Regions from separate parts of the Pantoea osteomyelitidis genome, predicted to be linked through region 1. Evidence: predicted binding sites of a transcription regulator. Region 1 holds the regulator's gene; each other region holds the start of a gene.
What was found. Region 1 encodes CRP, which controls carbon source genes, mostly activating them, when cyclic AMP is high. Its sites were predicted from a motif close to ATGTGANNNNNNTCACAT; they were not measured.
Positions count from the first base shown of each region.

Region 2: yrbN (protein YrbN) is a predicted target of CRP. The motif match lies at 6,949-6,966, and genes of this name have one in related genera.
Region 3: idnO (gluconate 5-dehydrogenase) is a predicted target of CRP. The motif match lies at 3,834-3,851, and genes of this name have one in related genera.

Region 1 covers NZ_JBGFSN010000008.1:17,170-27,610, reverse strand. Annotated here, with positions in the region: gene tsgA (MFS transporter TsgA) at 1-375, opposite strand, end outside; gene ppiA (peptidylprolyl isomerase A) at 640-1,212, shown strand; gene ABU178_RS16925 (YhfG family protein) at 1,314-1,484, shown strand; gene ABU178_RS16920 (putative adenosine monophosphate-protein transferase Fic) at 1,474-2,067, shown strand; gene ABU178_RS16915 (aminodeoxychorismate synthase component II) at 2,108-2,683, shown strand; gene argD (bifunctional acetylornithine/succinyldiaminopimelate transaminase) at 2,772-3,992, shown strand; gene ABU178_RS16905 (YccS/YhfK family putative transporter) at 3,989-6,067, opposite strand; gene crp (cAMP-activated global transcriptional regulator CRP) at 6,126-6,758, opposite strand; gene ABU178_RS16895 (OsmC family protein) at 7,061-7,465, shown strand; gene ABU178_RS16890 (phosphoribulokinase) at 7,501-8,370, opposite strand; gene ABU178_RS16885 (YheU family protein) at 8,445-8,663, opposite strand; gene ABU178_RS16880 (hydrolase) at 8,667-9,683, opposite strand; gene ABU178_RS16875 (LysE family translocator) at 9,744-10,346, shown strand; gene ABU178_RS16870 (LacI family DNA-binding transcriptional regulator) at 10,348-10,441, opposite strand, start outside.
Region 2 covers NZ_JBGFSN010000003.1:204,100-214,540, reverse strand. Annotated here, with positions in the region: gene ABU178_RS03280 (ABC transporter permease) at 1-345, shown strand, start outside; gene ABU178_RS03275 (ABC transporter ATP-binding protein) at 342-1,124, shown strand; gene ABU178_RS03270 (type 1 glutamine amidotransferase domain-containing protein) at 1,235-1,753, shown strand; gene ABU178_RS03265 (YhbP family protein) at 1,795-2,229, opposite strand; gene ABU178_RS03260 (GIY-YIG nuclease family protein) at 2,332-2,619, shown strand; gene ABU178_RS03255 (GNAT family N-acetyltransferase) at 2,603-3,109, opposite strand; partial or broken gene ubiT (ubiquinone anaerobic biosynthesis accessory factor UbiT) at 3,103-3,581, opposite strand; gene ABU178_RS03245 (luciferase-like monooxygenase) at 3,844-4,854, shown strand; gene ABU178_RS03240 (DEAD/DEAH family ATP-dependent RNA helicase) at 4,947-6,869, opposite strand; gene yrbN (protein YrbN) at 6,886-6,942, opposite strand; gene nlpI (lipoprotein NlpI) at 7,048-7,932, opposite strand; gene pnp (polyribonucleotide nucleotidyltransferase) at 8,059-10,194, opposite strand.
Region 3 covers NZ_JBGFSN010000010.1:51,393-61,833, reverse strand. Annotated here, with positions in the region: gene ABU178_RS18050 (YebG family protein) at 1-333, shown strand; gene ABU178_RS18045 (haloacid dehalogenase type II) at 436-1,119, opposite strand; gene ABU178_RS18040 (hypothetical protein) at 1,453-1,755, shown strand; partial or broken gene ABU178_RS18035 (N-acetyltransferase) at 1,843-1,980, shown strand; gene ABU178_RS18030 (OprD family outer membrane porin) at 2,405-3,676, shown strand; gene idnO (gluconate 5-dehydrogenase) at 3,913-4,677, shown strand; gene ABU178_RS18020 (sugar phosphate isomerase/epimerase family protein) at 4,876-5,817, opposite strand; gene ABU178_RS18015 (Gfo/Idh/MocA family protein) at 5,828-7,006, opposite strand; gene ABU178_RS18010 (diguanylate cyclase) at 7,741-8,802, shown strand; gene ABU178_RS18005 (YtfJ family protein) at 8,858-9,415, shown strand; gene ABU178_RS18000 (polyprenyl synthetase family protein) at 9,653-10,441, shown strand, end outside.

The sequences.
Region 1 (10,441 bases):
ATAAAGATGGGTAATCAGGAAGGTGCCGATCGACATGGTAATGCCGCTCACCACACCCAACACAAACATGCAGAGCGAGAAGAGGCTGAGGCTGTGGCTGTTCATCAGGCCGATAATCGCCAGGATCATCAATACAAAGCCAAAGATCAGCTGGCGCTTCAGCGGAACGATCTCCATCAGCCAGGCGTTAAGAAAAATGGCGACCAGAATCCCGGCATTTAAAAAGGTAAAGGTGTTGCTCATGCTGGAGACAGGCAGCTGAAAATAGTGGGCGATATTGTCCATCACCATGCCGGTGACGATCACCAGCGCACCGGTCAGCGCATACGAAAAAAAGCTGATCCAGGTAAGGCCGATGCGATTACGATTAGTCATTGTCATAACCTGTAAAAGGGCGGAAAGGAGGGCAGAAAATGTCAGAAAGTGTAAACGGAACTGTGATCTTAATAAACAAAGAGTGAAATATGTTATCTATATTTCATTAATAGTGTGATTTTGGTCACGAAAACATCGCTTCCTGATCGGATCACTGCGCAGGAAAATCACAGCGTAAATATAGGTAAAACACTGGCTCTTGAATAACATGCTCTTTACAATCAATCTGTTTTTGAGCTTGCTTTCCCAGGTAAGGAATCATTCATGTTTAAACGTACTGTGACAGCGGCAGTTGCCCTGTTAGCGCTCTCTTCGATTTCTGCGACGGCATTTGCCGCCAAAGGCGACACGCATGTGTTGCTGACCACCTCTGCCGGTAATATCGAACTTGAACTGAACGACCAGAAAGCGCCGGTTTCAGTGAAAAATTTTGTCGATTACGTCAACAGCGGTTTTTATAACAACACCACGTTCCATCGCGTTATCCCTGGCTTTATGATTCAGGGCGGCGGCTTCACCATGGATATGCAGCAAAAGCAGCCCAACGCGCCGATCAAGAATGAAGCGGATAATGGCCTGCGCAACCAGCGCGGCACTATTGCCATGGCGCGTACCGCTGAGAAAGACAGCGCCACCAGCCAGTTCTTTATTAACGTTGCGGACAATGCCTTCCTCGATCATGGCCAGCGCGATTTCGGCTATGCGGTTTTCGGTAAGGTTATCAAAGGCATGGAAGTAGCGGATAAGATCGCGCAGGTGCCAACCAAAGATGTCGGTCCTTATCAGAACGTGCCCGCCAAACCGGTTGTTATTCTTGCAGCGAAAATTCTTCCCTGATGTGACGCATCGCCATCACCGCATGGCGATGTCTGCCTCGCCTTCGGCAAAGGAAAAGTTTGCTGCTTATACTTAGGGCAACTTACTCAGCAGGAGGCTTCATGGTCAGCAAACTCACCGACAAACAGAAATCCACGCTCTGGCAACAGCGGCGCAGCACCAGCTATCAGGCCAGCTGCCGACTGGAAGGTTTTACGCTGCTGGAACCGACCCTCAGCGGCGACCAGGCGGAAGAGCGACTGACATCGCTGAGGAGGCAGTATGGCCGATAACCTCACCCCTTCGCACGATCCCTATGTATGGCAAAACGATGATGTGCTGAAAAATCTGCTCGATATTCATGATGCCGCGCAGCTGCGCAAAGCCGAGCTGGCATTCAGCAGCGCGCGTCTGGCGACGCTGGAGTTAGGCCCACGCAATATCGGGCTACCTTACCTGTGTCATATCCACCGTACGCTGTTTCAGGATCTCTACAGCTGGGCTGGCGAGATACGCACCATCGATATTTGGCTGGAAGATACGCCGTTCTGCCATTTCGAATATATCGAAAAAGAAGGTAATTCGCTGATGAGCGCGCTGGAAGAGGAAGAGGGACTGGCGAATCTGGACACGGAAACCTTTATCGCGCGCCTTTCCCACTACTATTGCGAAATCAACATGCTGCATCCGTTCCGCGAGGGTAATGGGCGGGCGCAACGTATTTTCTTTGAACAGCTGGCGCTGCACGCCGGTTATCTGCTCGACTGGGATAAGATCGAGCGGGAATCCTGGCTGGAGGCCAACCGCGCGGGCGTCGATGGCGACCTGCAACCGCTGATTGCCATTTTCACTAAAGTGGTAAGCGCGGCCAGTTAAAGTGCGTAGAATAGCGGCAGTTTAACGCTGAGGAGCGATAATGCTGCTGCTGATCGACAACTATGACTCCTTCACCTGGAATCTCTACCAATATTTTTGCCAGCTGGGCGCGGCGGTGCGCGTGGTACGCAACGACGCCATTTCACTGAGTGAAATAGAGGCGCTGCCGCTGACACATCTGGTGATTTCCCCCGGTCCCTGTACGCCAGACGACGCGGGCATTTCGCTGGCGGTGATTGCCCGTTTTGCCGGGCGTCTGCCGATCCTCGGCGTCTGTCTCGGCCACCAGGCCATTGCTCAGGCTTATGGCGCAAAAGTGGTTCGCGCGCGGCAGGTCATGCACGGGAAAACCTCTGCGATTCAGCACACCGGTAAAGGGGCATTCAGGGGACTCAATAATCCGCTGACCGTGACGCGTTATCATTCGCTGATCGTGGCGCGCGATTCCCTGCCAGACTGCTTTGAACTCACCGCCTGGAGCCTGCGCGACGACGAGCCGGATGAAATTATGGGGTTTCGTCATAAAACGCTGCCGCTGGAAGGGGTACAGTTTCATCCCGAAAGCATTCTTAGCGAGCAGGGGCATCAGCTGCTGGGTAATTTCCTCAGTCAGTAAAGTTATGTTTGCCTTCGGATGATTTTTTATGCATATTTTGTGATTATTATTTCACAATGGTTCAACAAACAATCAAACGAGGTCGGCTATGGCGGCGGAAAAACTAGCGGTAACACGGGAAACTTTCGATAACGTTATATTGCCTGTTTATGCACCTGCGCAGTTTGTGCCGGTGAAGGGCAAGGGCAGCCGTGTATGGGATCAGCAGGGCAAAGAGTATATCGATTTTTCCGGCGGTATCGCGGTAACCGCGTTAGGCCACTGCCATCCGGCGCTGGTAGAAACCCTGAAAACCCAGGGCGAAACGCTGTGGCATACCAGCAACGTCTTTACCAATGAACCGGCGCTGCGCCTTGCCAGCAAGCTGATTAGCGCCACCTTTGCCGAGCGCGTCTTCTTTGCCAACTCCGGCGCTGAGGCTAACGAAGCGGCATTCAAGCTGGCGCGTTATTACGCCTCGAAGCGCCACAGTCCCTATAAAAGCAAAATCATCGCCTTCCATAATGCTTTTCATGGCCGCACGCTGTTTACCGTATCGGTTGGCGGCCAGCCTAAATATTCCGACGGGTTTGGTCCAAAGCCGGCGGATATCGTTCATGTGCCGTTCAACGATCTGGCGGCAGTAAAAGCGGTGATTGACGATCACACCTGCGCGATTGTGGTGGAGCCGATTCAGGGCGAGGGTGGCGTGATGCCTGCGACTCAGGAATTTATGCAGGGCCTGCGCGAGCTTTGCGACCAGCATCAGGCGCTGCTGGTGCTGGATGAGGTGCAGAGCGGCATGGGACGCAGCGGCAAGCTGTTTGCTTATGAGCACTACGGCGTGCAGCCGGACATCCTGACCACGGCCAAAGCGCTGGGTGGCGGTTTCCCGGTGAGCGCGATGCTGACCACCAATGAGATCGCCTCGACCATGGCGCCGGGCGTGCACGGCACTACCTACGGCGGCAACCCGCTGGCCTGCGCCATCGCCGAAACGGCGCTGGATATCATCAATACGCCAGAGGTGCTGGAAGGCGTGGAAAGCCGCCGTCAGCAGTTTGTCGCGGCGCTGAAGGCGCTGGACAACAAGCTGGATCTCTTCAGCGATATTCGCGGCAAAGGTTTGTTGATTGGCGCGGCGCTCAAGCCACAGCACGCCGGTAAGGCGCGCGATATACTCAACGCGGCGGCGGCGGAAGGAGTGATGATCCTGAATGCCGGTACTGACGTGATCCGCTTTGCCCCGTCGCTGGTGATTGAACCCACCGACATCGAAGAGGGAATGGCACGTTTCGCCCGCGCGGTGGAAAAGACGCTCGCCAGCTAACTCTGTTTTTTACGCAAGCGTTTTACCCGCCAGCGGCCATGCTGTGGTCGCTGGCTCCATGCCAGTGAAGAGATGGTATGCATTACGCTGAGATGTCCCAGAATTCGCTTCACATGCCGCTCCACAATAGTCATCGGTCCTTCATTCACATCTTCCGGTGCTTCCAGCACGTTACTGTCTGAGCCTTTGTCATATTCCAGCCGCTGCTGGCAACGCTGCAACGCGATTTCACAGGATTGCAGATAGCGCTGCGCCAGCTCAGAGGTCAACATGGTGTGCTCACGCGCCAGAATCGTCATTGCATTGATGTGCTCGACGATAAACTGGCTGTGCGTCACCCACAGACGCATATCCTTGAGATACTCCGGGTTAAAGGCAGGCTCCTGCATCGCCTGATTCAACGAATTGAACAGCGCGTTGTGCGCCTGATTCACGCGTATGCGCTGGTACGCCAGCTTTCCCGACGCCTGCTCCGGCCCAAGCAGCATCTGCAACGCTTCCTGGTAGGTTTCCAGCGCATCGTGCGCATTCTGTCGCAGCAGGCCGCTCTGCCACTGCGGCCAGAGCCAGATCATCCCGCCAAAAGCGATCAGACAACCCATCAGCGTATCCATCAGGCGCGGCAGCAAAAACTGCGCGCCGTTCAGCGAGAGCAGTTGCAGTGAGTACACCGCCGTGACGGTAAAGCCGACCATTGCCCAGCCGTAAGATTTGCGGATAAACAGATAGCTGATCAGGGTAATCGCCAGCATGCCGGAAAGCACGATTGATTCCGGCACGGCGAAGCGCAGCGTCGCCGCCGCGATCACCAGCCCGGCAAAGGTGCCGAGCGCCCGGTGCTGAATACGGACCCGCGTGGCGTTATAGCCGTTCTGACTGACAAACATGATGGTCATCAATATCCAGAAGGGCTTGGGAATATTAAAGAACAGCGCCAGCGTGCTGCCAAACATCAGCATCACGGCAAAGCGTGCCGCGGTGCGCAGCGCGGCGGACTTGAGCGACAGATAGCTGCGCAGGGCGGCGAGCAGCGGCAGACGGCGCTGGCGATCGGCCATCAGGTCGCGCTGATAGAGCGGCTTCTGGCTGCGCAACACGCGCGCGATGCGGCTGAAGTGATAGAGGCAGAAGTTGCCCACCGGATTATCCGGATGCTGGCGGGCGATCTTCTCCAGCGCGCCGAGCTGCTTATCCATGTCGAACCGGTCCGGCAGCTGATGATAAAGAATGTCGTCCGCCAGTTCGCGCAGGCGCGTGGAGATGGTTTTGGCATTCCAGCGGATCACCGCTTCGGCGTGGCTCTGCTCCACCAGCTTCTGCACCTCTTCCGGCTGATGCAGGCTGACGGAAATATGCTCCTGCAGATCGAGCGCAACCTGAAAGGCGCGCGTCAGCCGCTTATGGCTGTTGTCCCGGCTGGCGGAGAGCATGTGCATCTGCTGATAGCAGGTGGTGATGAGATCCACCGCTTTTTGCTGGCGCGTTAGCAGCGGCGGCAGCGCTTTTTCCGGATCGGTGAGCTGCGTCAGCAAGGTATATTTGGCGTCGCAGTAATCCGCCAGCTCGCGAAAAAGCAGGCTCAGGGTTTCGCGCATCGGCTGCTCTTTCCACAGCCAGAACCAGAACCAGTTGAACAGCCCATACCAGAGCGTGCCGCCGATATAGAGCAGCGGCGGCACCCAGACAGGCATATGCCCTTCCAGGCCGAGAGTGAAGATGGCAGCGATCAGCGCGCCGGGCAGCAACCGTCCATGCAGTGGACTGATCTCGCCGGTAACGCCCAGCAGCAGCGGCATCAGAAACAGAATCAGCGGCAACGGCACTTGCTTCAGCGTCAGCCACTGGATCAGCAAACTGCTGGCGGCAAACAAACTGCCGCCGACAATCAGCCGTTTAAAAAAACGTTTATGGGGCGTGTCCAGACCGGCGATATTGCAGCAGGCGGGCACCAGCGAGAACAGCAGTCCGTTTTGCAGATCGCCCAGCAGCCAGCCGAGCGTCACCGGCAGGCTAAGAACCAGCGTTTGCCGCAGGGCGTAGTTGACTTCAGGATGGTAGATGATTCGGCGCCACATCAGCTCATCGCAAATAAAAACGGCGCGATGTTGCCATCACGCCGTGAGTGATACGGAATTAGCGGGTGCCGTAGACGACGATCGTTTTGCCGTGTGCGGAGATCAGATTCTGATCTTCCAGCATTTTCAGAATACGTCCGACGGTTTCGCGTGAGCAGCCAACGATCTGACCGATCTCCTGACGGGTGATTTTGATCTGCATCCCGTCGGGGTGGGTCATGGCGTCCGGCTGTTTCGCCAGGTTAAGCAGCGTCTGAGCGATGCGGCCCGTCACATCAAGGAAAGCTAAATTACCCACTTTCTCTGAAGTCACCTGCAGGCGACGCGCCATCTGCGATGAGAGGCGCATTAAAATATCCGGGTTCACCTGGATCAGCTGGCGAAATTTTTTATAGGAAATTTCAGCCACTTCGCACGCGGTTTTCGCGCGTACCCAGGCACTGCGCTCCTGGCCCTCTTCAAACAGGCCAAGCTCGCCAATAAAATCGCCCTGATTCAGATAGGAGAGGATCATCTCTTTACCTTCTTCATCTTTAATCAGCACCGCAACGGCGCCTTTCACGATGTAGTAAAGCGTTTCAGCCTTTTCGCCCTGGTGAATCAAGGTACTTTTCGATGGGTATTTATGAATATGACAATGGGACAGGAACCATTCGAGTGTAGGGTCTGTTTGCGGTTTTCCGAGAACCATTCTCTGTTATCCTCTGTTGTAATCGTGCCCAAAATACAGGGGGCCGTTTTCCCTGTCAGGCGGTGAAATCGTCAAGCGTTTCCCATTCAGGAAATTATTCGGGTCTCCGTCGTGAGCTGTGCTCGTGATTCGTCCCGCATTCGTCTATAAGTGACGAAAAATATTTTCAGCTCTGTTTGTAGCACAGCTTTCACCGACTGTCTTGTGTTGTCTCGCTTCAGCAAACGGCGAATCCGGCCGATTGCTGTTTCGCCGGCGAGGGCGTACTCTGACGTTAACTAAATGAATCAGGAGAGTTTATTATGCAGGCTCGTGTGAAGTGGGTTGAAGGGCTGACATTTTTGGGAGAATCCTCATCCGGTCATCAGGTGCTGATGGATGGCAACTCGGGCGACAAAGCGCCGAGTCCGATGGAGATGGTGCTGATGGCCGCAGGCGGATGCAGCGCTATTGACGTAGTGTCGATCCTGCAAAAAGGACGCAACGAAGTGGCGGACTGCGAAGTGAAGCTGACCTCCGAGCGCCGCGAAGAGGCGCCGCGCATTTTTACCTATATTAATCTGCACTTTATTGTCAGCGGCAAAGATCTTAGCGACAAAGCGGTGGCGCGCGCGGTGGATCTCTCAGCGGAAAAGTACTGCTCGGTGGCGATCATGCTGGGCAAAGGCGTGGAGATCACCCACAGCTACGAAGTCGTGGCGCAGTAACGCCAGCGTGAGGCCGGACGCGGCGGCCTCACAGCTTATTCGATACGTTTCCCTTCGATCAGCCGTTTTACCAGCGGCCCCATGATCAACTCCATCGCCAGACCCATTTTGCCGCCCGGCACCACCAACGTGTTGATGTGCGAAATAAATGATCCCTGCAACATCGCCAGCAGATAGGGAAAATCGATCCCTTCCAGCCCGCGAAAATGGATCACCACAAGGCTCTCATCCAGCGAGGGAATACTGCGGGCGGCGAAGGGGTTTGAGGTGTCGACCGTGGGCACGCGCTGGAAGTTGATATGGGTGCGTGAAAACTGCGGGGTAATAAAGTTGATGTAGTCTTCCATCGATCGCACTACCGAATCCATCACCGCCTCGCGCGAGTGGCCGCGCTCGCTGGTATCGCGCACCAGCTTCTGAATCCACTCCAGGTTGACGATGGGCACCACGCCCACCAGCAGATCCACTTTCTCTGCCACGTTGTGCTGCTGCGTCACTACGCCGCCATGCAGTCCTTCATAAAACAGCACGTCGGTATTGGCGGGCAGCGGCTGCCAGGGCGTAAAGGTTCCCGGCACTTGATTCCACGGCACCGCTTCATCGTAGGTATGAAGATATTTGCGCGACTGCCCGTGGCCGCTGTGACCATACTCGGTAAAAGTCTGCTCCAGCAGGCCGAAATCGTTGGCTTCCGGGCCGAAATAGCTGATGTGACGACCGAGATCGCGCGCTTTGCGGATCGCCATATCCATTTCCGGCCGCGTGTAGCGATGGAAACTGTCACCCTCCAGCTCGGCCGCGTGCAGACTCAGCTGTTGAAAGATTTTACGAAAGGCGAGGCTGGTGGTGGTGGTGCCGGCGCCGCTGGAACCGGTAACGGCGATAATCGGATGCCTGGCTGACATGATAAAACTCCCTGTTAAGATCGGGCGATGTGCATTGTTAGCATGATTGCCGCCCCAGTGTCATCCGCTCTCCGTCAGCCGCGAAACTCGCCGCGCGGCATGATGTTGACCGTTTCATGCAGTTCAGACCAGACCAGCACCGCCTCACCGCGCTCCAGCTGACGCCGGACATCCTCGACTTTTTCCGCCAGGCTGCGCTCCTCTGCGCCATAATCGGTGCCTTCGCGCAGCACAAAGGCCTCAATCAGATTGGCGAGCGTTTCGGGATCCACTTGTTGCCAGGGAATTATCACAGCTTAGTTTTCCAGATAAGGTGAAAGCCAGTGCGGCACGCGTCGTTCAAGCCACATCTGCGGCTTGCGCAGCGTACCCCCCACAAAGCCAACGTGACCGCCGTAGCGGGTCAGTTGATAAGTAATGTTAGCAGGTAACCGCGTCGGATCCGGGATCACCTCGTCAGTCATAAAAGGATCGTCCTGAGCGTGGATGATCAGCAGCGGCTTACGCACATCAGGCAGCAGCGGCATGGCGCTGGCGCGACGGTAATAATCGGCGGCATCATGGAAGCCGTGCGCGCGGGCGGTAATGGCATCGTCGAAATCGCGCAGCTTGCGCAGCGCTTTCAGCTGTAACAGGTTGACCGGCAGGGTGCCGGGCCAGGCGCGCAGTTTGCGTTCCGCATTCTTTTTTAGCTGCTCCAGCAGATAACGCTGATAAAGGCGTGAAAATCCGGTTTCCAGCCTGACGCTACATGGCTCCAGCAGCAGCGGCGCGGAGATCACCACGCCCGCATCCAGCAGCGCGCTGTCGCCCTGTTTTCCCATCAGGCAGGCCAGCATATTGCCGCCAAGCGAGACGCCGACCGCGGCGGTGGGCGCTTTGCCCCAGCGCTGCTGCAGCCAGTGCAGAAAATACGCGGCATCTTCCGTTTCGCCGGAATGATAAATACGTCCGAGACGATTCGGCACGCCGCTGCAGCCGCGAAAATGCATCACGACGCCCAGCCAGCCGCGCTGTTGCCAGGCCTGCAACAGTCCATGGGCGTAGGGGCTGTGAAAGCTGCCTTCCAGCCCGTGGAACAATACCACGCGCGGCTTATGGCGCGCCTGCGCGGGATCTTCGCTCCAGGCGAGATCGACAAAATCGCCGTCGGGCAGGTCGAGGCGCTGCCAGTGCGGTTTCAGGGTAATGTGACGACGAACCAGACGCGGCAGCACGGTTTGCAGATGCGGATTACGCATACCCGCCATCGGCGTAAAGGTCTCAACTGGCGCGTGACTAAAATTCATGTCGTAAAGGCTTGTCTGATTCATATCACACTGTTAGCTTCGATGGGCTGTCTGTTTTTTCTGGGTGAGGAGCACCCGACATACATGGAACTGAGTCTGTTTTTTTCAATGCTGGGCTTTCTCTGGGTTGCCGCGATCACGCCAGGCCCTAATAATATGTTACTCACCGCGTCCGGCGCCAACTTTGGCTTTCTGCGATCCCTTCCCCTGATGATCGGCATTATGATCGGTATGCAGTTGATGCTGCTGCTGGTCGCTTTTGGCGTGGGCGGACTGATTCTGCTTTATCCTTCGCTGCATCTGTTTTTGAAGCTCGCTGGCAGCCTCTACCTGCTGTGGCTGGCGTGGAAAATCGCCACGGCCGCCTATGAAGAGCTGGAAACCGGCGACGGGCCGCAAACGCCGATGCCCTTCTGGCAGGGCGGGCTGTTGCAGCTGATCAATCCGAAAGCCTGGCTGATGGCGCTCGGCGCGGTAGCCAGCTTCAGCCTGGCGGGCGACGCTTATCGTTCGTCGGTGGTCGCTATCAGCGTCGGCATGGCGATTGTCAATCTGGTGGCGGGGATCGCCTGGCTGGGCTTCGGCAGCCTGATTGGCCGTCTGTTGCGCAGCCGTCGCGCGTGGAAAATATTTAACCTTGCCATGGGCGCCCTGACGGCAGCCTGCGTACTGTTAATCTGGCATTGAGTCAGCAGGAAGCGCGTTCAATGCGCTTCCAGGGCAGAACCTCATGGATGGCTGGCGCGTGCGGCTGACGAATCTTTTTCAACAGCAGCTGCACG
Region 2 (10,441 bases), on a different contig from region 1:
GCCTACGGGGTGATGAACGCGAAAAAGACGCGCATTATGGCCGCGCAGGTGATGGGCGTTTCCCGCTGGCATGTTTTCAAGGACATCATGCTGATGGAAAGCCTGCCGCAAACCTTTGTCGGCCTGCGCACCGGTGTGTCGATGGCGCTGGTGATCGTCATCGTAGCGGAGATGTTTATCGGCTCGGAAACCGGGCTGGGTCATCGCATTATTGATGCGCAGCAGCTGTTTAATATCAAGGATATGTACGCCTCGATCCTGATCACCGGCGCGTTTGGCTACCTGCTGAACCTGGCCTTTTTGCTGATTGAAAAACGGTGCGTTCACTGGAGCGGCAAAGCATGAAACTCCCCGATTATCCCAAGCCCAATACGCACGTCACTATTCGCGGTCTGGATAAAACGTTTGCTGGTCAGCCGCTTTATCAGAATCTCAATCTGGATCTGCCCAAGGGGAAGATCGTCTCGATATTTGGCCCCAACGGCTGCGGTAAATCCACCCTGATGAATATGATCGCCGGGCTGATCCCGCTGGATCGCGGCGAGATCCTGTTTGATGGTAAAACCCTGGCAGACACCACCATCGGCTATGTGTTTCAGAACTATCGCGATGCGCTTTTCCCCTGGCTCAGTGCCTGGAGCAATATCGCCTACCCGCTGAAGCGGCGCGGCATAAAGGCTGACGCGGTGAAAAAACGTGTCGCTGAGCTGTCAGAAATGTTTGATATCCGCTTCGATTTGCAGCGCTATCCCTATGAGCTCTCCGGCGGCCAGCAGCAAACGGTGTGTATCATGCGCGCGCTGGCGACCGAGCCGGAAGTGATGTTTCTTGATGAGCCTTTTTCCGCGCTGGATTTTGAGATGACGCTGTTTATTCGCGACAAGCTACAGCAGGTGCAGTTGGCGACCGGCGTCACCATGCTGATCGTCTCTCACGACCTGGAGGATGCGGTTTTCCTCGCCGATGAGATCCTGCTGCTGACCCGGCGTCCGACGCAGGTCGCGGAGATTGTGCCTTTCGACCTGCCGCGCCCACGCACCGCGGAAGTGATGAGCCATCCGGAGTTTATTCGCGTCAAAGCCCATACGCTGGAAGTCTTCAAGCGGGAGATGGCGGCTGGCTGAGATCCTGCGATATCAGCAACAGTCTGACTTGCATTTTCAGCACAGACGACCAGGCTTAACAGACTATTCAGGAGAGCAAACCCGATTTTCATGTTTAAAAGGAGGAGAAAATGAGCAAGAAAGTAGCGGTGTTGATTACCGACGGATTTGAAGACTCAGAATTTACCTCACCCGCCGAGGCTTACACCAAAGCAGGGCATGAAATTGTGACGATTGAGATGCAGGCCGGGAAAACGGTAAAAGGAAAACAGGGTAAAGCGGAAGTGAAGATTGACAAGGATATCGATCATGTCAGTGCGGCTGAATTCGACGCGCTGCTGCTGCCGGGCGGTCATTCACCCGATTCGCTGCGCGGCGATGATCGTTTCGTCCAGTTCACCAAGGAGTTTGTCGCCAGCGGCAAACCGATCTTTGCTATCTGCCACGGACCGCAGCTGCTGATCAGCGCGAACGGCGTACGCGGCCGTAAGATGACTTGCGTAAAGGCGATCGCTATCGATCTGCGTAACGCCGGTGCGGATTTTTACGACAAGGAAGTGGTCGTGGATGATGATATTCTGGTTACCAGCCGTACGCCTGAAGATTTGCCTGCTTTTAATCAGGAATCGCTGCGTATTCTTAACACCTGATCGGGCGCGCCTCCCTCTCCTGCCGGGAGAGGGAGCGTTGCTTATGCAACCTCTTCCCGCCGCCAGTGGATTTTTTTGCCGAAGCCCAGCACATTGTCCGTCATCTTTAGCTCATCCAACGCAATCTCCCACAGCGGCGCAGAAACCTTGCGCGCCACCGGAAAACGCTTCTGGTAAGCCAGCCGTGCCTGCTGCTCCGCCTCGCCCTCCAGACGCTGAATGCGGCCGCGATACTGGATGCCCTTGATCAGCAGCACGCTTTTCGGCTGACCATTCACCGTACCGGCGACCTGGGCATTGAGCTGCATCAGCGCGCCATGGCGCGTCTCCGCCTCGGTCATCAGCCAGAAGGCCATACGCGCCTCATCAAACACATAGAAGCAGTTGGCGCTCCAGATTTCATGCGCGCTGTGGCAGCTCAGCGACAGCACATGCTGCTTCTTCAGATAGCGAATCAGGTGGGATCGATCGGACACAACGTTACTCCGTGTTGATAATAACAGCGAAAGGCGCCGGATAGCCGTTTAGCGCAATCCACGCTACACTGCCCGGCAAAGGTTATTCAGAGGTTTCAGCTTATGAGTCAGGGCTGGCAGCTCTATATCGTGCGTACCGCCTCCGGCGTACTTTATACCGGCATTACCACCGATGTGCCACGGCGCGTCGCCCAACATCAGAAGGGTACCGGCGCGCGCGCACTACGGGGCAAAGGACCGCTGGCATTGGTGTTTCACTGTGAGGCAGGCGATCGCGCTAACGCGTCACGCCTGGAATACCGGGTTAAACAGCTTAACCGCCAGCAAAAATTGCGTCTGGTGGAGAACCAACCAGCCTGCGTAGCCGAGTGGCTTAGTCGAACCGATTGAAAGGCGCGGCGTAATCCACGTCGCCTTCCACATCATTAAAGGCGCCGTCGGCGAGCTTATAGATCTGGAACGCGGCTTCGGCACCCGGCCAGCGGCAGCGTAAGCCATGGCGCGCCGCCGGCTCAAAACCAAAGCGGTTGTAATACGCCGGATCGCCCAGCGTCACCACCGCGCTATAACCAAACTCATTTAGCGCATCGAGACCTTCATAGACCAGCTGCTTGCCGATGCCCTGGTCGCGCACGCTCTCGTCTACCGCCAGCGGCGCCAGCGCAACCCAGCCGCGATCTTCACCCTGTAAGGTGACCGGGCTGAAAGCAGCGTAGCCTAACACCTGACCTTCATCGTCGGTGGCGACCACGCCCAGCGTCAGCAGGCCATCTTCGCGCAGTTGCTGCACCAGCTCCGCTTCTGCAGCGGTCGCGAAACAACGCTTTAACAGGCTGTCGATGCTGGCTGCATCCACGCCAATTTCAGTACGTATCAACATGAGACACCCGCGCGCGCGCGCATGGCCTTCGCGTCCTGTTTCATTTTCACCTTCACCTTTGCAGTCGGCTGCTGCAATCCCGTACGCAACGGCGTTAGTATGGTGTCGAGTTCAATGGCATCCATCAGGTTTTTCACCTCCAGTTCCGTTTCCGTATCGCCTTCTATTAGCAGTCGACGTTGAAAAACAGCATATCGGGATCCGTTTTATCTGTAGCCACCTACAGCCGATCCCGTGATACCGTCAGTTGTCCCCGCTCACCAGAGCCAACCCAGCTTAACGCCAGGCGACCTGTTTTGATACCGGGACGACGCCTTTCCAGAAAGTCTAACTCACCTTCAGCTAAAACATGACGAAATTGCCAGTTTAGGAGTTGTTGCAAAAGCGCTTTTTGTCGGACAAACGACGCAAGATCCACATCTAACCATTTGAATTTAAAATGATTTACTTGAAAATTTGTTAGCTTCCGCATTCACCTTAACAGCACTCTCTTCAAAAAAATTCACTTATATTGCCACATTCTGCCGTCCGCGCCTCCGTTGAGATCAATAAACCCGGCGTTCGTTGCCTCAGATACAGCGGCTCGCGGGCATGATGCCGACAGCGGCGCGCCGAAAGGCACGATCCGGCAATCGTCCCCCTGCCATTAGCAGTTTTAATATGGGGAATGATGCGTAATACTGATAGCGCAGGAAGCAAGCGTTCACCTGCGCCATTCAATCTCTGGAGTGCCCATGTCTGAGAATAAAAATGTTCGCCTGTCCATCCTGGATTTGGCTCCGGTTCCACAAGGCTCCACGCCGCGCGATGCGTTTCATAACTCTCTGGCGCTGGCGCGTCAGGCTGAAACCCTGGGTTTTCATCGCTACTGGCTGGCTGAGCATCACAACATGACCGGTATTGCCAGCGCGGCGACCTCGGTACTGCTTGGCTATCTGGCAGCGAACACGCAAACTCTGCGCCTTGGTTCCGGCGGCATTATGCTGCCTAACCATGCGCCGCTGGTGATCGCTGAACAGTTTGGTACGCTTGAATCACTCTATCCTGGCCGTATTGACCTGGGCCTGGGCCGCGCGCCCGGCTCCGATCAGCGCACCATGATGGCGCTGCGTCGTCATCTCTCCAGCGCGCAGGCTGACAGTTTCCCGGAAGATGTCGCCGAACTGATTAACTGGTTCGACGCCGAAGAGGGCGCGCAACCGCCGGTGCAGCCGGTGCCGGGCCTGGGACTGAAAATTCCCGTCTGGCTGCTGGGTTCGAGCCTTTACAGCGCCCAGCTGGCGGCCAAAATGGGGCTGCCGTTCGCTTTTGCCTCGCACTTTGCGCCCGACCTGCTGTTTCAGGCGCTGCATCTCTATCGCGAGAAATTCCAGCCTTCCGCGCGCCTCGAAAAACCTTATGCGATGGCCTGTATCAACATCGTGGCCGCCGACAGCGAACGCGATGCCCGCTTCCTGTTTACCTCTATGCAGCAGCAGTTTATCAATCTGCGCCGCGGCAAGCCTGGCCCGCTGCCGGCGCCGGTCGAAAACATGGATAACCTCTGGTCGCCTTCTGAGCAGTATGGCGTACAACAGGCGCTGAGCATGTCGATCGTCGGCGATCGCGATAAGGTGCGTCACGGACTGGCGGCGATTATGCGTGAAACCCAGGCGGATGAAATCATGGTTAACGGCCAGATTTTCGATCGCGATGCGCGTCTGCACTCCTTTGCGCTGGCAATGGAAGCAGCGCGTTCGCTTTGATAGCTGTCGAAAGCTAAGCATAAAAAAAGGAGACCCGGAGGTCTCCTTTTTTACTGCCATCAATCGGGACGTTTCACGCCCCGTTTTGGCTGTCAGATATCACGACGACGCGGTGCGCCTGTACCTGCATCATCACGACGCGGACCACGACTGCCTTCACGGCTGAAGCCGCCACGACCACCTTCACGGCCGCCTTCGCGACGCTCAGAGAAACGACGACCGCCTTCACGGTTGCCTTCACGTGCGCCGCCGCCACGGCGCTCACCGCCGAAGTCACGACCGCCGCCACGACGTTCGCTACGCTCATGCGGTTGCGCATCGCCCATCAGCTGCATATTCATCGGTTTATTGAGAATACGCGTGCGGGTGAAGTGCTGCAGGACTTCGCCCGGCATACCTTTCGGCAGCTCGATAGTGGAATGCGAATCAAACAGCTTGATGTTACCAATGTAACGGCTGCTGATATCGCCTTCGTTAGCGATGGCACCCACGATGTGACGAACTTCAACGCCATCATCACGACCCACTTCGATGCGGTAAAGTTCCATTTCGCCAACGTCACGACGTTCACGACGCGGACGATCACCGTCACGGCTGTCGCGGCTGTCACGACCTTCGCGGCCTTCACGACCACCAGCACGACGGTCATCGCGACGATCGTCACGATCGCGGAATTCACGACGCTGCGGACGCGGCGCGTCTGCCGGCACGATCAGCGGACGTTCGCCCTGCGCCATTTTCAGCAGCGCTGCGGCCAGGGTTTCCATATCCAGTTCGTCCTGCGGAGAGAGTTTCTCCAGCAGTGCGCGATACTGATCCAGATCGCTGCTTTCCAACTGCTGCTGTACGCGACCAGCGAATTTCGCCAGACGACGGGTACCCAGCAGTTCTGCGTTCGGCAGTTCAACTTCCGGAATCGTCAGCTTCATGGTGCGCTCGATGTTGCGCAGCAGGCGACGTTCGCGGTTTTCTACGAACAACAGGGCGCGACCGGCACGACCCGCACGACCGGTACGGCCGATACGGTGAACGTAAGACTCGGCATCCAGCGGGATGTCATAGTTTACGACCAGGCTGATACGCTCTACGTCAAGACCACGAGCCGCAACGTCGGTAGCGATCAGGATATCGAGACGGCCATCTTTCAGACGCTCCAGCGTCTGCTCACGCAGCGCCTGGTTCATGTCGCCATTCAGCGCAGCGCTGTTGTAGCCGTTGCGCTCCAGCACTTCTGCCACTTCCAGCGTCGCGTTTTTGGTACGAACGAAGATGATCGCCGCATCAAAATCTTCCGCTTCCAGGAAACGCACCAGCGCGTCAGATTTACGACCATAAGCGGTCCAGTAAGACTGGCTGATGTCCGGACGCGTGGTAACGCTGGACTGGATACGCACTTCCTGCGGATCTTTCATGAAGCGACGGGTAATACGACGAATCGCTTCCGGCATGGTGGCAGAGAACAGAGCGGTCTGATGACCTTCCGGAATCTGCGCCATGATGGTTTCTACATCTTCAATAAAGCCCATGCGCAGCATTTCATCAGCTTCGTCCAGCACCAGGCCGCGCAGGTTAGAAAGATCAAGCGTGCCGCGTTTCAGGTGGTCAAGCAGACGACCCGGGGTCCCCACAACAACCTGTGGTCCCTGACGCAGCGCACGCAGCTGGACGTCATAACGTTGGCCGCCGTACAGGGCCACGACGTTCAGTCCGCGCATATGTTTAGAGAATTCAGTAACGGCTTCTGCAACCTGCACCGCCAGTTCGCGGGTCGGTGCCAGCACCAGAATTTGCGGTGCTTTAATAGTTGGATCAATGTTGTTTAACAGCGGCAGAGAGAAGGCCGCGGTTTTACCACTCCCGGTCTGAGCCATACCTAACACGTCACGGCCCGCCAGCAGGTGAGGAATACACTCAGCCTGGATCGGGGATGGCTTAACGTAGCCCATGCCGTTCAGTGATTCGAGGATGTCGGCGTTCAGGCCAAGGTCAGCAAAAGTGGTTTGAATATCAGTCATGTAGTACACGTGCCTCTTAGATTGCGGCGGCCAGTCTACATAACTCGACATGAAAATTTTCAGTCATTTTCATCGAAAAGTGTGAACCGGCTCAAATTAGAAGTTTCGACGAACAGAAAAGCCTTCATCCCGGAAGATGATGACTTAACGGGTAATTCAGGCAATAAAAGTTCGTCAGCTATTGCTGGTCAGATTCTGATAAATCGTCTTGTGTCTGGCCGAGTTGCGCCAGTTCCAACAATGCGTATCGGTGTTCAACAAAGTTATTGACGTTGTTGGCCACCGCCAGTTTGAACAACGCTTTCGCGTCGTCCTTCTCCCCCAGACTTAGGTAGTACTTACCTAAATAGAAGTTGGTTTCACTGAGATGTTCAGCGAGCGAGGTGTTATCCGTTGCGTCCGCCTTGAGACGTTCCATCAACGTTTTTTCGTTGATGTCGCCCAGGTAGAACTCGACAATATTCCATCCCCATTGATCGCGGACCGCTTTGTTGTAACGCTGCTTTAGCGCTACTTCCGCCTGGTCAACATTCATCTCTCGTTCGTCGAGATAAAGCCACAGGCTGCGGAAAGGATCGTTAGGATCGTCTTGATAAAACGCCAGCAGATCATCTTGCGCTAACTTGTATCGACCGCCGTAATAGAGGGCGATACCACGGTTTAAATGCGCATAGTTGTAAGTTGGATCAAGCTCAAGTACAGAATCAAACGCTTCATAGGCAGCATCAAAATTGCCCGCCTGCGTTAAGTATATACCAAGATAGTTAAATACTTCTGGCATATCTGGTCTGATAGACAGCGCTTGCGAGAAATCGTTCCGCGCCAGTGCTCTCAAACCTAAACTATCATACAACACTCCGCGCTCATATAACAGCTGCGCGCGTTCATCATCGGTCAGGGCACGACTGGCAAGAATTTGTTCCATTCGCGCCAAAATCACTTCCTGCTGCAGTGTGGGCTGCAAAGGTACTGCCATAACTTCGTTCTTACGCCAATTGGAGTTGCTGCATCCTGCCAGCGTCAAAGCTGTTGCAACAAAACACCAGCGCAAAAAAGGCTTCATTTCCCACTCCCGAATACAAACATTGGGATGAACATCCTGTCATCCGGCTGCTGTGCACAAGGATTCCTGCCCTCGCGATGACACAAACGCCTCTCTCCGCCAGGCAGAGAGAGGCAAATCACGTGCTTATTCTGCGTCAGGTGCAACGGTTGCAGCGGCTTCTTCTGCCTGCGGCTTCGGCTCTGATGCTTCTTTGATGCTCAGACGAACACGGCCTTGACGGTCCACTTCCAGTACCTTAACCGGCACTTCCTGGCCCATCTGCAGATAGTCCGTGACTTTCTCAACGCGCTTGTCGGCGATTTGAGAAATGTGCACCAGACCTTCTTTACCGCCGCCAATCGCCACAAAGGCGCCGAAATCAACGATACGGGTCACTTTACCGTTGTAAATACGGCCCACTTCGATTTCAGCGGTGATCTCTTCGATGCGACGAATCGCTTCTTTCGCCTTCAGACCGTCAGTTGCAGCGATTTTTACCGTGCCGTCATCTTCGATTTCGATAGTGGTGCCGGTCTCTTCGGTCAGCGCACGAATCACTGAGCCGCCTTTACCGATCACGTCTTTGATCTTGTCGGAGTTGATTTTGATGGTGTAGATGCGCGGTGCGAATTCAGAGATTTCGCCACGCGGCGTGCTGATCGCCTGCTCCATCACGCCCAGGATATGCAGACGCGCGCCCTTGGCCTGATTCAGCGCCACCTGCATGATTTCACGGGTGATGCCTTCGATTTTAATGTCCATCTGCAGCGCGGTGATACCTTCACGGCTACCGGCCACTTTGAAGTCCATGTCGCCGAGGTGATCTTCGTCGCCCAGGATGTCTGACAGGACGACAAACTTCTCATCTTCTTTCACCAGGCCCATCGCGATACCGGCAACGGCCGCTTTGATCGGCACGCCCGCATCCATCAGCGCCAGAGAAGCACCACATACGGACGCCATGGAGGAGGAGCCGTTAGATTCAGTGATCTCAGATACCACACGTACGGTGTACGGGAACTCGTCGCCCTTCGGCATCACTGCCAGAACGCCACGCTTCGCCAGACGACCGTGGCCGATTTCACGACGCTTCGGTGAGCCGACCATGCCGGTTTCACCCACGGAGTACGGAGGGAAGTTGTAGTGGAACAGGAAGTTGTCGGTACGCTCGCCCATCAACTCGTCCAGGTTCTGCGCATCGCGTGCCGTACCCAGCGTCGCGGTAACCAGCGCCTGAGTCTCACCACGGGTGAACAGAGAAGAACCGTGCGTGCGCGGCAGTACGCCAGTACGTACGTCCAGACCACGGATCATATCTTTTTCACGACCGTCGATACGCGGCTCACCGTTCAGAATACGGCTGCGCACCACGTTCTTTTCCAGGCTGTGAACGATATCGCCGATTTCAGCGTCGTCCAGCGTCTCATCTTCAGCCAGCAGCGCAGCGATGGTCTCTTCTTTGATGATGCCAACCTGGGCGTAACGCTCCTGCTTGTCCGTGATGCGGTAAGCGTCGCTGATACGCGCTTCAGCCAGCGCAGCAACGCGTGCAATAAGCGCATCGTTGGTCGCTTCCGGCTGCCAGTCCCAACGCGGTTTGCCCGCTTCGGCGACCAGAGAGTTAATGTTTTCAATCACAACCTGCTGCTGCTCGTGGCCGAATACGACAGCTCCCAGCATTTGCTCTTCGGTCAGGATGTCGGCTTCAGACTCTACCATCAGAACGGCGTTCTGGGTGCCAGCAACCACCAGGTCCAGACGAGAGGTTTTGATCTCGTCAGCGGTCGGGTTCAGTACATACTGATCGTTGATATAACCCACGCGTGCGGAACCGATAGGACCGTTGAACGGAATACCGGAGAGCGACAGCGCAGCAGAGGCACCGATCATCGCAACGATATCCGGGTTAACCTGCGGGTTAACGGAAACCACGGTGGCGATAACCTGCACTTCGTTAACGAAACCTTCCGGGAACAGCGGACGAACCGGGCGGTCAATCAGACGCGCAATCAGCGTTTCGCCTTCGCTCGGACGACCTTCACGACGGAAGAAGCTACCCGGAATACGGCCGGCAGCGTAGGTACGTTCCTGATAGTTTACGGTCAGCGGAAAGAAATCCTGACCGGCTTTAGCTTTTTTCTGGCCGACAACGGTAACAAATACAGCGGTGTCATCCATGCTGGCCATAACGGCCGCGGTGGCCTGGCGCGCCATCATGCCGGTTTCCAGCGTGACGGTATGCTGACCATATTGGAATTTACGTACGATCGGGTTCAGCAAAATTAAAATCCTTAACTTCAGGGCAGACCTGTCTCAGGTCTGCTATTGATTACCGATCTTCAGTTGCATCCTCGCGACTAATGACAACCCTTAACCGCCCCTGCGGTAAAGCCTCTCATTAGCCGCGCGAATCTCTGCAATCAAAGATCACTCTTAGCAACAATACATGAGTTTGGACCGGATTGCTGCGCATTACCTGAAAAAAGGGGCCTTAAAAGGCCCCTTTTCGCGAAACTCGCACAAATCT
Region 3 (10,441 bases), on a different contig from region 1:
ATGGCTGTTGAAACAAAATTTGTTGTCGTCAGAAAAGGTGAAGAGAAAATGACATTTGCCAGCAAGAAAGAGGCGGACGCCTACGACAAAATGCTCGACATGGCAGAAGCGTTCACCGACTGGCTGTTACAAAGCGAGCTGCAGATGGATGAAGTTCAGGCGGAAAACTTCGGTCTCTATCTGGCTGAGCAGAAAGATGCCGTGCAGCATATTCTGCGTACCAGCAAACTGCCTGACGCAAGCAGCGAACAGCCTGCGCTGGAGAATGCCGATAAGGCAGAGTCTGAAGAGACGAGCAGCGGCAAAAAAATCAGAGCGGTGAAAGCAGCCTGATCGCCTTGTGATCTGAATCGTGACGAGACGCCGTAAGCGGGAAACTGCTTACGGCGTTTTCTTATCTGCCCTGTTTAACATTATCTTTGCCGGGCGAGCGGATTACGGCGCGTAATGAGCAATCAGCTGTGCAGCGATCTCCGTCAGGTTTTTGCCGATAAAGGTCGGCTGTGGCCCCACCGGCAGCACGGCATTGTTTGGACGCAGAATCAAAGCCGCATCCCAGCCCGCCGCTCTGGCGCCAACGATATCCCAGCTGTGACAGGCGATCAGGCAGAAGCCCTGCGGGTTATCGTCAACCTGTGACTCTACGTCGCGGTAGGTTTTCAGCGCCGGTTTGAACGCTTTCGAGCGATCGTCAACGCTGAGCGCCTTTTCGAAAACGTGCACGATACCGGCATTTTCCAGCTGAGCATTTTGCGTTGCTGAAGCATTATTGGTCAGGGTAAACATTCGGAATCCCTGCTGCTGTAAGCAGGTCAACGCTTCGCTTACTTCCGGGTGCAGCGGCAGCGATTTCATTAAACGCTGAAGCCGCTCAATATCTGCCTCCGTCACCGGCACGTCAGCGATATCAGCCTGCATTTTCAGCGTGGCGGCTCCCAGCTCGCCAAACGGCAGATAGTGATCGATCAGAGATAGCGACTGAGAATAGAGAATCGTCTGTGCAAACCATTCCCGCATCGCCTGGGGCGAACCCAATGTTTCGGCAAAAAAGGGCGTTAACGCCTCGATATCCAGTAGGGTTTCGTTAACGTCAAAAACTAAGGCGGGAAGCGTTTTCATCAAGAGCTCCTGAAAGCAAGGGGTTTACAGCTATTGATTTTAGAGCAAACCGGCAGGGCTGGCGTTTTTGTCGGAAACGGGAGGCGCATCCGGGCGTACAGGCAGGAATCTGCCATGCTATGCGAAATCTTATCGGAGAGAGACGATGTATGACGATATGGTGTTAATCGCCGGAGCAGGTCCGACCGGGATCTGGTTAACACCACTGATAAAGCCTTTAGCCTGATTAGCGCTAAAAACAGCGTCGCGGGCGTGTTCCGCACGCGCTTATTTCCTGTTTTCGCCGGTACCCTTTATCACTCTTCTACGTTGCAACAGGGATTGTTTCGCATCATGTCGCAAATCCGCCTGAACTACCGGCGCTCGCCGCTCTGTGAGGGCAAGGCAGGGGAAATTTGTGGCGGGGACCGGCTGCCGTGGATAAAAATTCAGAATGGGAATAATTACGATTCTTTGAAACAGATGCGCTGGCAGTTGCATCTTTACGGCGAAGCCACGCCCGAATTATACCGCTGGTGCGCTGAAGCTAATCTTCCACTTTCCATTTTCAGCTGGACAGCCAGTCATCGTCAGCAGTATCAGCAAGATAATGACCGGTGCCAGGAGGCCGCACAGGTTCACGATATTGTGATTTGAGGTCTGCCAGCACAGCATCCAGCGCCCGAAGATTTCCATGGATATCTGCAATTATCGCAAGCTTCATGCTACTTTTTTAAGCTATTCGTGGGAAGTGGCGCAACAATTTTGACAACAGAAATTTGCAGCGGCGCAGTGATGGGTGCAGGTAGTGTGGTTACAACGCCTGTGCTGGTGAAAGGAGTGTATGCAGGGAATCCCGCCAGGCTTTTGAGAAGGCTTTAAGCATTATCTTTACAAACGCCTGTCTACACGCATGTTCAACTTATGCCATCAACATCTGCTTATCGCTCGTAGCAGTCGTCAAACATCTCGCGAACATGATAACTTAGCCACTCTATCATAATGCGCATAATATGCATTATGTTAAATAATAATGCGAGAACGCCCCGCCGGGATTGAGCGGAATAATACCTGCCAGATAGTTTTAACAGGTAGTTATTCTACTGACCAATAATCGAAACTACCCGATATGTATTTCTCTCTGCCTCGTTACGTTTTCACCATTCTGAATAAATTTCGCATTATTCGATAAATTCTTTTTCGGTTCCCTGTCAAAAAAATGCTAAGTTGTGCGCCCTCAGGCGTCAGTAGCGCCTGATATCCGCGTACTTTCTAAACAATTTTAAAAATAACAGGTTAACACAACGTGAATAAAGCACTGCCATTAGCGGTATTTGCAGCTCTTTCTGCAAATTCTGCCTTCGCCAGTTCCGGGCTGGAAAACAATGGATTTATTGAGGACAGTCATCTTAATGTCCTGCTCCGCAATGCGTATATCGACCGTGACTATAAAGCGGATGGCGTGCGCGATCGTGATGAGTGGGGACAAGCCGTTATCGCTACCTATACTTCCGGCTTTACCCAAGGCCCGGTAGGATTTGGCGTGGACGCAATTGGCCAGTACGCTGTGCGTCTGGATGGCGGCCGTGGACGCAGTGGCGCGGGCGGTATCGACTTTTTTGCTCAGGATAATGATGGACGTGCCCGGTCCGATTTAGCCAAATTTGGCGCAACGGCAAAAATGCGTTTTTCCAATACCGTTCTGAGTTACGGCACGCAGCGTCCTGTCCTGCCAATTCTTTACGCTGATGATTCACGTCTGCTGAATGAAACCTTTACCGGTTTTATGTTGGATTCAAAAGAGATCGACGGACTTGATGTCAGCGCCGGTTATTTTACCGCTGAGCAGCAGAAAAGTGACGACAGCCATGACACCGGACTAAACAGTCTGAGTTTCGCTGGCGCCAGCTATCAGTTTAACGATCGGTTCAGTGGCGCTTTTTACGCGTCAAACGTCCAGGACGTATTAAACAAACAATATCTGGGAATGAAATACCAGCAGCCCGTTGCAGGCGATCAAACCTTCGCGCTGGACTTTAATGGTTATAACTCCCGCCTCGATCAGGAATACGCTGAAAGTCAGGCCACCGGCCGCAGCAACACCATCTGGAGCCTTGCCGCCAGCTACGTGTGGGATATCCACACCTTTAAGCTCGCTTATCAGCAGAGCAGCGGCAGTACGGGTTACCATTATGGCGGCTACCGCAATCAGGGCGGTATTGGCGACGGCGGCAACACCATCTGGCTGGCGAACTCCTACTGGTCAGACTTTAACGGTGAAGATGAGCGCTCCTGGCAGCTGGCTTATTCCGTCGATCTCGGCGGCGTAATGCTTCCCGGCCTGAGCTATGACGTCGCTTATGTGCGTGGCGATAACATCAAAACCTCAGCCACCAGCAATGGTCATGAACATGAATTCTTTAACCAGATTCAGTACAAAGTTCAGGATGGCCTGGCCAAAGATTTAAGACTGAAACTGCGTTATTCCGTTCTGCGCGTCTCTTCGGATGCGGCTGATTACAATGTCGGTGGTAATGAAATCCGCGTCTACGTTGAATATCCTTTCGGTCTTTTTTAAAAAGATTATTGATTCACGTTCGGCAGTAAATAGAAATCTCTGATGTAAACCGTGGCGGATGCGTCCGCCACGGTTTAATACCCCCACTCTGCCATTGCGATTTTTCCCCTGCTAAAAACAGTTGCGCCGTTTAGTTTCTGCCAGGCCATCCGGCTTAAAGTGATCTCCATCACTGTTTTGTAAACGGTAAAACCGTGAGATAGAGGTTACGCATAACAAAACAGGGCAGAATTGAGATGAACGACCTTTTTAACTTGCATAACAAACGGATATTAGTGACCGGCGCCGCTCAGGGCATCGGTTTTATTATGGCTCGCGGTCTGGCGCAACAGGGTGCAGAGATCATCATCAACGGCACCAACGCAGAGCGGGCAGAAAAGGCCGCGATACAATTACGCGACGAGGGTTTCAAAGCCCATATTTCCCTGTTTGATGTCGCAAATGCCGGCACGGTGGAGCAGGCAATCGAGGATATTGAAAATAACATCGGCCCGATTGATGTGTTATTCAACAACGCAGGCATTCAGCGCCGACATCCCTTTGTCGAATTTCCGCTTAATGAATGGAACGACATTATCGCCACCAACCAGACCGGCGTCTTTATCGTTTCGCAATGCGTGGCGAGAAAAATGATCGCGCGCAGGCAGGGTAAAATCGTCAATATCTGTTCAATGCAGAGTGAATTAGGCCGGGATACCATTACACCTTATGCTGCCGCAAAAGGCGCCGTGAAAATGTTAACGCGCGGCATGTGCGTAGAGCTGGCGCGCCATAATATTCAGGTTAACGGCATCGCGCCCGGCTATTTCCGCACGCCGATGACGCAGGCGCTAGTGGACAACAAAGAATTTTCCGACTGGTTATGCAAACGCACGCCAGCCGCGCGCTGGGGCAATCCTGAAGAGTTGGTGGGCGCAGCGGTATTCCTGTCGTCGAAAGCCTCTGATTTCGTTAACGGCCACCTGCTGTTCGTTGATGGCGGCATGCTGGCGGCTGTATAACAGGCAATAACGTCGTGCGATGGGCATATCGGGCAGCATACCGGTTATTCGCGTAGATGGTGGATTGATTGGTTCCGTTTAAGTATTAACCTGCTAACGGAGAGCTGTGTAATTCAGCTCTCCGCGTCAGGGAAAACGGCGCGACCCGCTATCACCTTATCAAATCCGATGAGAGCAGCCTGCGCCGCTGTGATTCTGTTACTGGCTGAGAGTTTGCTGTAGCGCAGCCACTGACGACGCGATACCTGCTTCCACCGACATGGTTAAATCCTCCATCTCAAGCGATACCCAATCGTTGTAGCCCATCATGCGTACCACAGAGAAAAATTCTTTCCACCATTGCAGATCCTGACCGCAGCCCACTGCCACATAGTTCCAGGCCCGATGCGCCGTATCCTCCACCGGTCGGGTCTCCAGGCGTCCGTTGATCTCCACCAGCCCGCGCTCCAGCCGCACATCTTTACCATGCACATGGTGGATAGCCGGACCAAGCGCACGCGCAGCGGCGATGGGATCCGCCCCCATCCAGATAAGATGACTGGGGTCGAGGTTCAGGCCGACCATTGGCCCGACGGCTTCACGCAGACGGAACAGGGTATCGGGATTCCACACCAGCATTGAGCTGAAGTTCTCCAGCGCAAATTTTTCCACGCCGCACGCCTGAGCGCGATGAACAAGCTGTTGCCAGTAAGGAATGGCAACATCGTTCCACTGATAGTCGAGACAGTTTTTCAGCGAGGGAGGCCAGCTGACGGTATAGGTAATCCAGTTTGGAATGGTGTCCCCCGGGCTGGCTGGCGGAAGGCCGCTCATCATGACGATCTTCTTCACCCCAAGCAGGCCGGCAAGCTGCAAGGTTTTATCAGTATCGCGCTTGTGACGCTGCCCCAGCTCACCGGGATCGAGGGGATTGCCGGAGACGTTCAATGCCGCAATCTCCATCCCACGACTCTCCAGCGCCTGTAACAGCCCCTGCCGTTTCGCTGCGCTGCCCAGCAGCTCATCAGTTTGCAGATGGGGAGCGGAAGACCAGCCGCCGGTGGTCATTTCCACGCCGCGCACGCCCAGTTCGAGCAATTTATCCAGCATTGCTTCAAATGGCAGGTTTCCCAGGCTGTCGGTACAGAAGGAAAGTTTCATGCGCTTCTCCTTATTCGTAGGTCACCCAAGTCGCGCCGTTGTCGGCGGAACGGACACAGTTTTCAATCCAGCGCACACCCTCAAGCCCGGCGTTGATATCAGGATAAATCAAGGTTTCCAGCGTTTGCCGATCGCCTCGCTGACTGGCGCTGATGGCAATGGCGAATTTCAGGTAGATATTGGCCCAGGATTCCGCCAGTCCCTCGGTATGCAGCGCTCCCAGCCTTTCATCCGCCAGCGCGCTTTCATCAAGGTACGGCATACCATGATGAAGGATCTGGTTGGGCTGCCCCTGCACTTCATATTTCAATTCACCGGGATTGTAATCGCTCCATTCCAGACTGGCCCTGGAACCAATGACGCGAATGCTCTGGCTGTCCATCGAACCGGCATTAATGGATGAGGCCCACATGCGGCCCACGGCCCCGCCCTGATAATGCATCAGCACCATGGCGTTATCTTCCAGCGGCGCGCGGGACGGGATAAAGCTCTGCCTGTCGCAAAGCAGCGTTTTGATCGGCAAATCGGGCAATACCAGCTGCGAGATATAAAAGGTGTGGGTAGCGATATCGCCTAAAACAAAAGAAGGTCCGGCGATTTTCGGATCAACACGCCACTTTTGCGCCTCACTGAATTTGTCAGCGCTTTCGTTCGCGCTGAAGCCGTGGGTGTACTGCAGTTCAACCATGCGCACTTCGCCGATATCGCCTTTTGCGATCATGGCGCGCATTTGCATCAGCAAAGGATGACCGGAAAAACCGTAGGTCACGCCGACGATCAATCCTTTCTGCTCCGCCAGCGCTTTGATTTCCCGCGCTTCGGCTGTGGTGAAAAACAGCGGCTTTTCACAGATCACATGAATTCCCGCCGTGAGGGCTGCGCGGGTGATTTCATAATGGGTGCCATTAGGAGTTGCGACGGTGACCACCTCGACGCCGTCCTCCCTTTTCGCCTCCTCCTCCAGCAGCTGCTGATAGTTGTCATAGCAGCGCGCCGGCGCCAGACCCAGGTTAACGCCAAACTGCCGTCCCCGAACCGCATCAATATCAAATGCGCTGGCGACCAGCTGAAAAGCTGTGTTATCACGCAGCGCGCCTGAGCGGTGTTTATAACCGACCTGACTGAGGCTGCCGCCGCCAATTATTGCCCAGCGTAAGGGCCGTGGAATTTTTCTTTCACCATTTAACATATTCACTCCTTGTAAGGGTTGCGTTTGCACCCGAGTGCAAAAAAGTGGACAGCGTTTTCAGAACATAAGATGCTTTAGCCAGCAAACAGCAATTTGCAACCGGGTGCAAAAAAGGAAATAAAAAAACCGTTATCAGAGGAAAACAGTTGGCTTATGCCGGAATGTCATTCATGGTGATAAATTAGTCAATCGGGAAAGAATCAAATCAAAGCGAGCGATCACAAAAAAAATCCATTTTGTCTCTGGCAGGCACCGCGTTTTATTTTGGCGGTTAAGTCTGAAGATAAACGTCTCTACTGCGCGTCAGACCAACAATGTAAAACATGGCTGAACAAAAAACCGGCAATAACGTGATTCAGATCACATATCAAAACTGAGACAATTCCATTTTAAGTTGGACTGCTAAACTGATTAGCAACATTACTGAATTCAAGGCTTCCTGATCTGTTGGCTGACAATCAGGAATAGCTGAAACCCTTTCCCTGGTGTTTTGCAAACTGCACCCCCCGGCTCATCCGGGGGTCTTTTTTTATCTGACGCTTATTTTTTGATTAAGCACTGTCGTTCCGGTGATATTTCAGGTCCAAAAAAATTTTGGCGGCCAAAACCGATAAGTTGCACTGCTGTTTGAGCTTTTCTGTCACAAAGCCTGGCGGCAATCTGATTAAAACCAATTCGGTTTATAACCCTTTATCGTTAGAATGCATTATCTAACCGCATAATAACCTTCATTCATGACCTATTACTCACCTGACGACAGTCATCTGAAGCTACGTTCCACACGGTTTATCCGTCGTATGTTTGTCATGAGGCAACTGGGAACCTTTTTATGTTTCAACCCGATTTTGTCGGTGCTGCTGGAGATGAAAAGCGGCGCTGAATTTTATGCTTTGCTCTTTGCCAACGCTTTCTTATGGCCTTATATCGCTTACCGCATGGCGCTCTCATCCAACGATCCCACCGCGAGGGAAAAACAGAACCTCACTCTGGATGCCGCATTTGGCGGGATTTGGGTTGCAATGATGGCGATCAGCCCGGTGCCTTCCTTTATTATTATGGCCGTGCTGGCCTCGGATCGTTATGCCGCTGGCGGCTGGAAACAGCTGAGGTCGGCGCTGGGCGCTTTCCTGTTTGCCTTCATTCTGGTCTGGGTAATGAATGGCGCGCCGGTACAAACTGCGTTCAGTCGGCAAACGGTATGGCTCACCCTGCCGCTGGCCTCCTGCTATATGCTGGCGCTCAGCGCGGTCTCCTACAATCTGACCCTGAGTCTGCGTAAAAAAAATCGCGAGCTTGAGTTAATCGCCCTGATGGATCCCGGCCTGAAAATCCCTAACCGCAGGCTTTTTGAACGCCGTCTGGAGAGTGAGTTTTTGCGCACCAAACGGGGGGAAAGCTCCGCGTATCTGCTGCTGATGGATGTGGATAATTTCAAAAAGGTCAACGATACCGGCGGCCACGAAGTGGGTGATTTTTTGCTCTCTGAAATTTCCGGCCTGCTTCGCAATGAGGTGAGCGCTCAGGATATCCCCGCCCGCTTTGGCGGTGATGAGCTGGTGGTTATTGTGCGCGACGCAAATAATGAAAGCATTCTGGATCTGGCGGGCAGGATTCGCACAAAAATCGCCCTGATAAGCCTGCCGGGATCGCCCGATTTGCGTTGCTCGGTCAGTATCGGCATCGCCCCGGCAGAGAGTGCCGTTTCCATTCACGACTGGCTGCGCAAGGCTGACCAGGCGCTTTACAGCGTAAAACGCGCGGGCAGAGACGGGGTTCAACTCTTCAAACCTTTATGACAGCCTGAAAGAGAGTCTTTCAGGCGTTTTATTATTCTGAAACCATGGAGAATCAATGTCTTTTCCCGCCGCTGCCCTTGTTGCTTTCGCGCTTCTGGTTCCCTTTTTCGCTTCGGCCCATAATTTTATTACCGGCCAGCGCGTCGCGCCGGTGGACATAGCGGACCGGGGCGAACTGATCCTGCAACAGAACGAGCTGAGCTACGTTAACTGGAACAGCGCAATGCTCACGGGAAAAGTGCGTGTGCTGCTGCATATCGCCGGTCGCCTGTCGGCAAAAGAGATGAACGAAGCAGTAGCCGAAGCGATAGCGGCTGCGCATTTTCCGCCAGCACGTTATCAGACCACCACAATAGTGAATACCGACGATGCGATTCCGGGCAGTGCGATTTTCGTGCGCAGCAGCCTGGAAAGCAGTAAAAAAGCCTCTCCGCAGTCGGAGTTTATTATCGACAGCGAAGGCGCGGCAAAACGCGCCTGGGTGCTGAAGGATGCCAGTTCTGCGCTGGTGGTGCTCGACAAGCAAGGCAAGGTACGCTTCGCGAAAGAGGGCGCGCTGACTTCTGACGAGATCAATCAGGTTATATCGCTGTTACAAACCTTGCTGATATAACCCGGTATTTCCCCCTGAATCTTCTGCGGCAGCGTGAATCAGACGGCTGCTGCTATCCTGCTGATTTTCTTCTGCCTTATTTAACAAGCACTTCTATACTTAGCCAAAACGGCGATTTCAAATCAGCGTTACCGCGATAACTGTAAATTAACTTATGCCTTCTGGCATTTACCGGAGCCGCAGTCTTTACTTATCGTCAATAAACATAGCGATTGCGGCAAACCAGGGACAGCAATGATGACAGCTAACGCAGAAAAATCTTTAAGCGCGGACAGTGAACTGCTGGCGATGCGCGAGGCGCTGCAAAACCGTCTTGATCAGCTGCTGCCTGCGGGCAATGAACGCGATCTGGTCGGCGCGGCAATGCGCGAGGGCGCGCTGGCGCCGGGGAAGCGCATCCGTCCTTTGCTTCTGATGCTTGCCGCCCGCGATCTCGGCTGTGATGGCAGCCATACGGGTTTGCTGGATCTCGCTTGCGCCGTTGAGATGGTGCATGCCGCCTCGCTGATGCTCGACGATATTCCCTCGATGGATAATGCGCTACTGCGTCGTGGACGGCCTACCGTGCACCGCCAGTTCGGTGAAAACGTCGCTATCCTTGCAGCAGTGGCGCTGCTCAGCCGAGCTTTCGGCGTGGTCGCGGCCGCGCCAGAACTGTCGGGCCTCTGCCGGGCGCAGGCGGTAGCTGAGCTTTCCGCTGCGGTTGGGCTACAGGGACTGGTGCAGGGCCAGTATCAGGATCTCTACGAAGGAGGCGATGCGCGCAGCGCTGAGGCGATACTTACTACCAACGAGCTGAAAACCAGCATGCTGTTTGGCGCCACGCTGCAAATGGCAGCCATCGCAGCGGAATCACCATCAACCGTGCGTCAGAAGTTGCGCTGTTTTGCTCAGGATTTGGGACAGGCCTTTCAGTTGCTTGACGATCTTGCCGACAGCCTGAGCGGCACCGGCAAGGACTGCAACAAGGATGAGGGGAAATCCACGTTGGTGGCGATGCTGGGCGCGGAAATGGCGCAGCAGCGG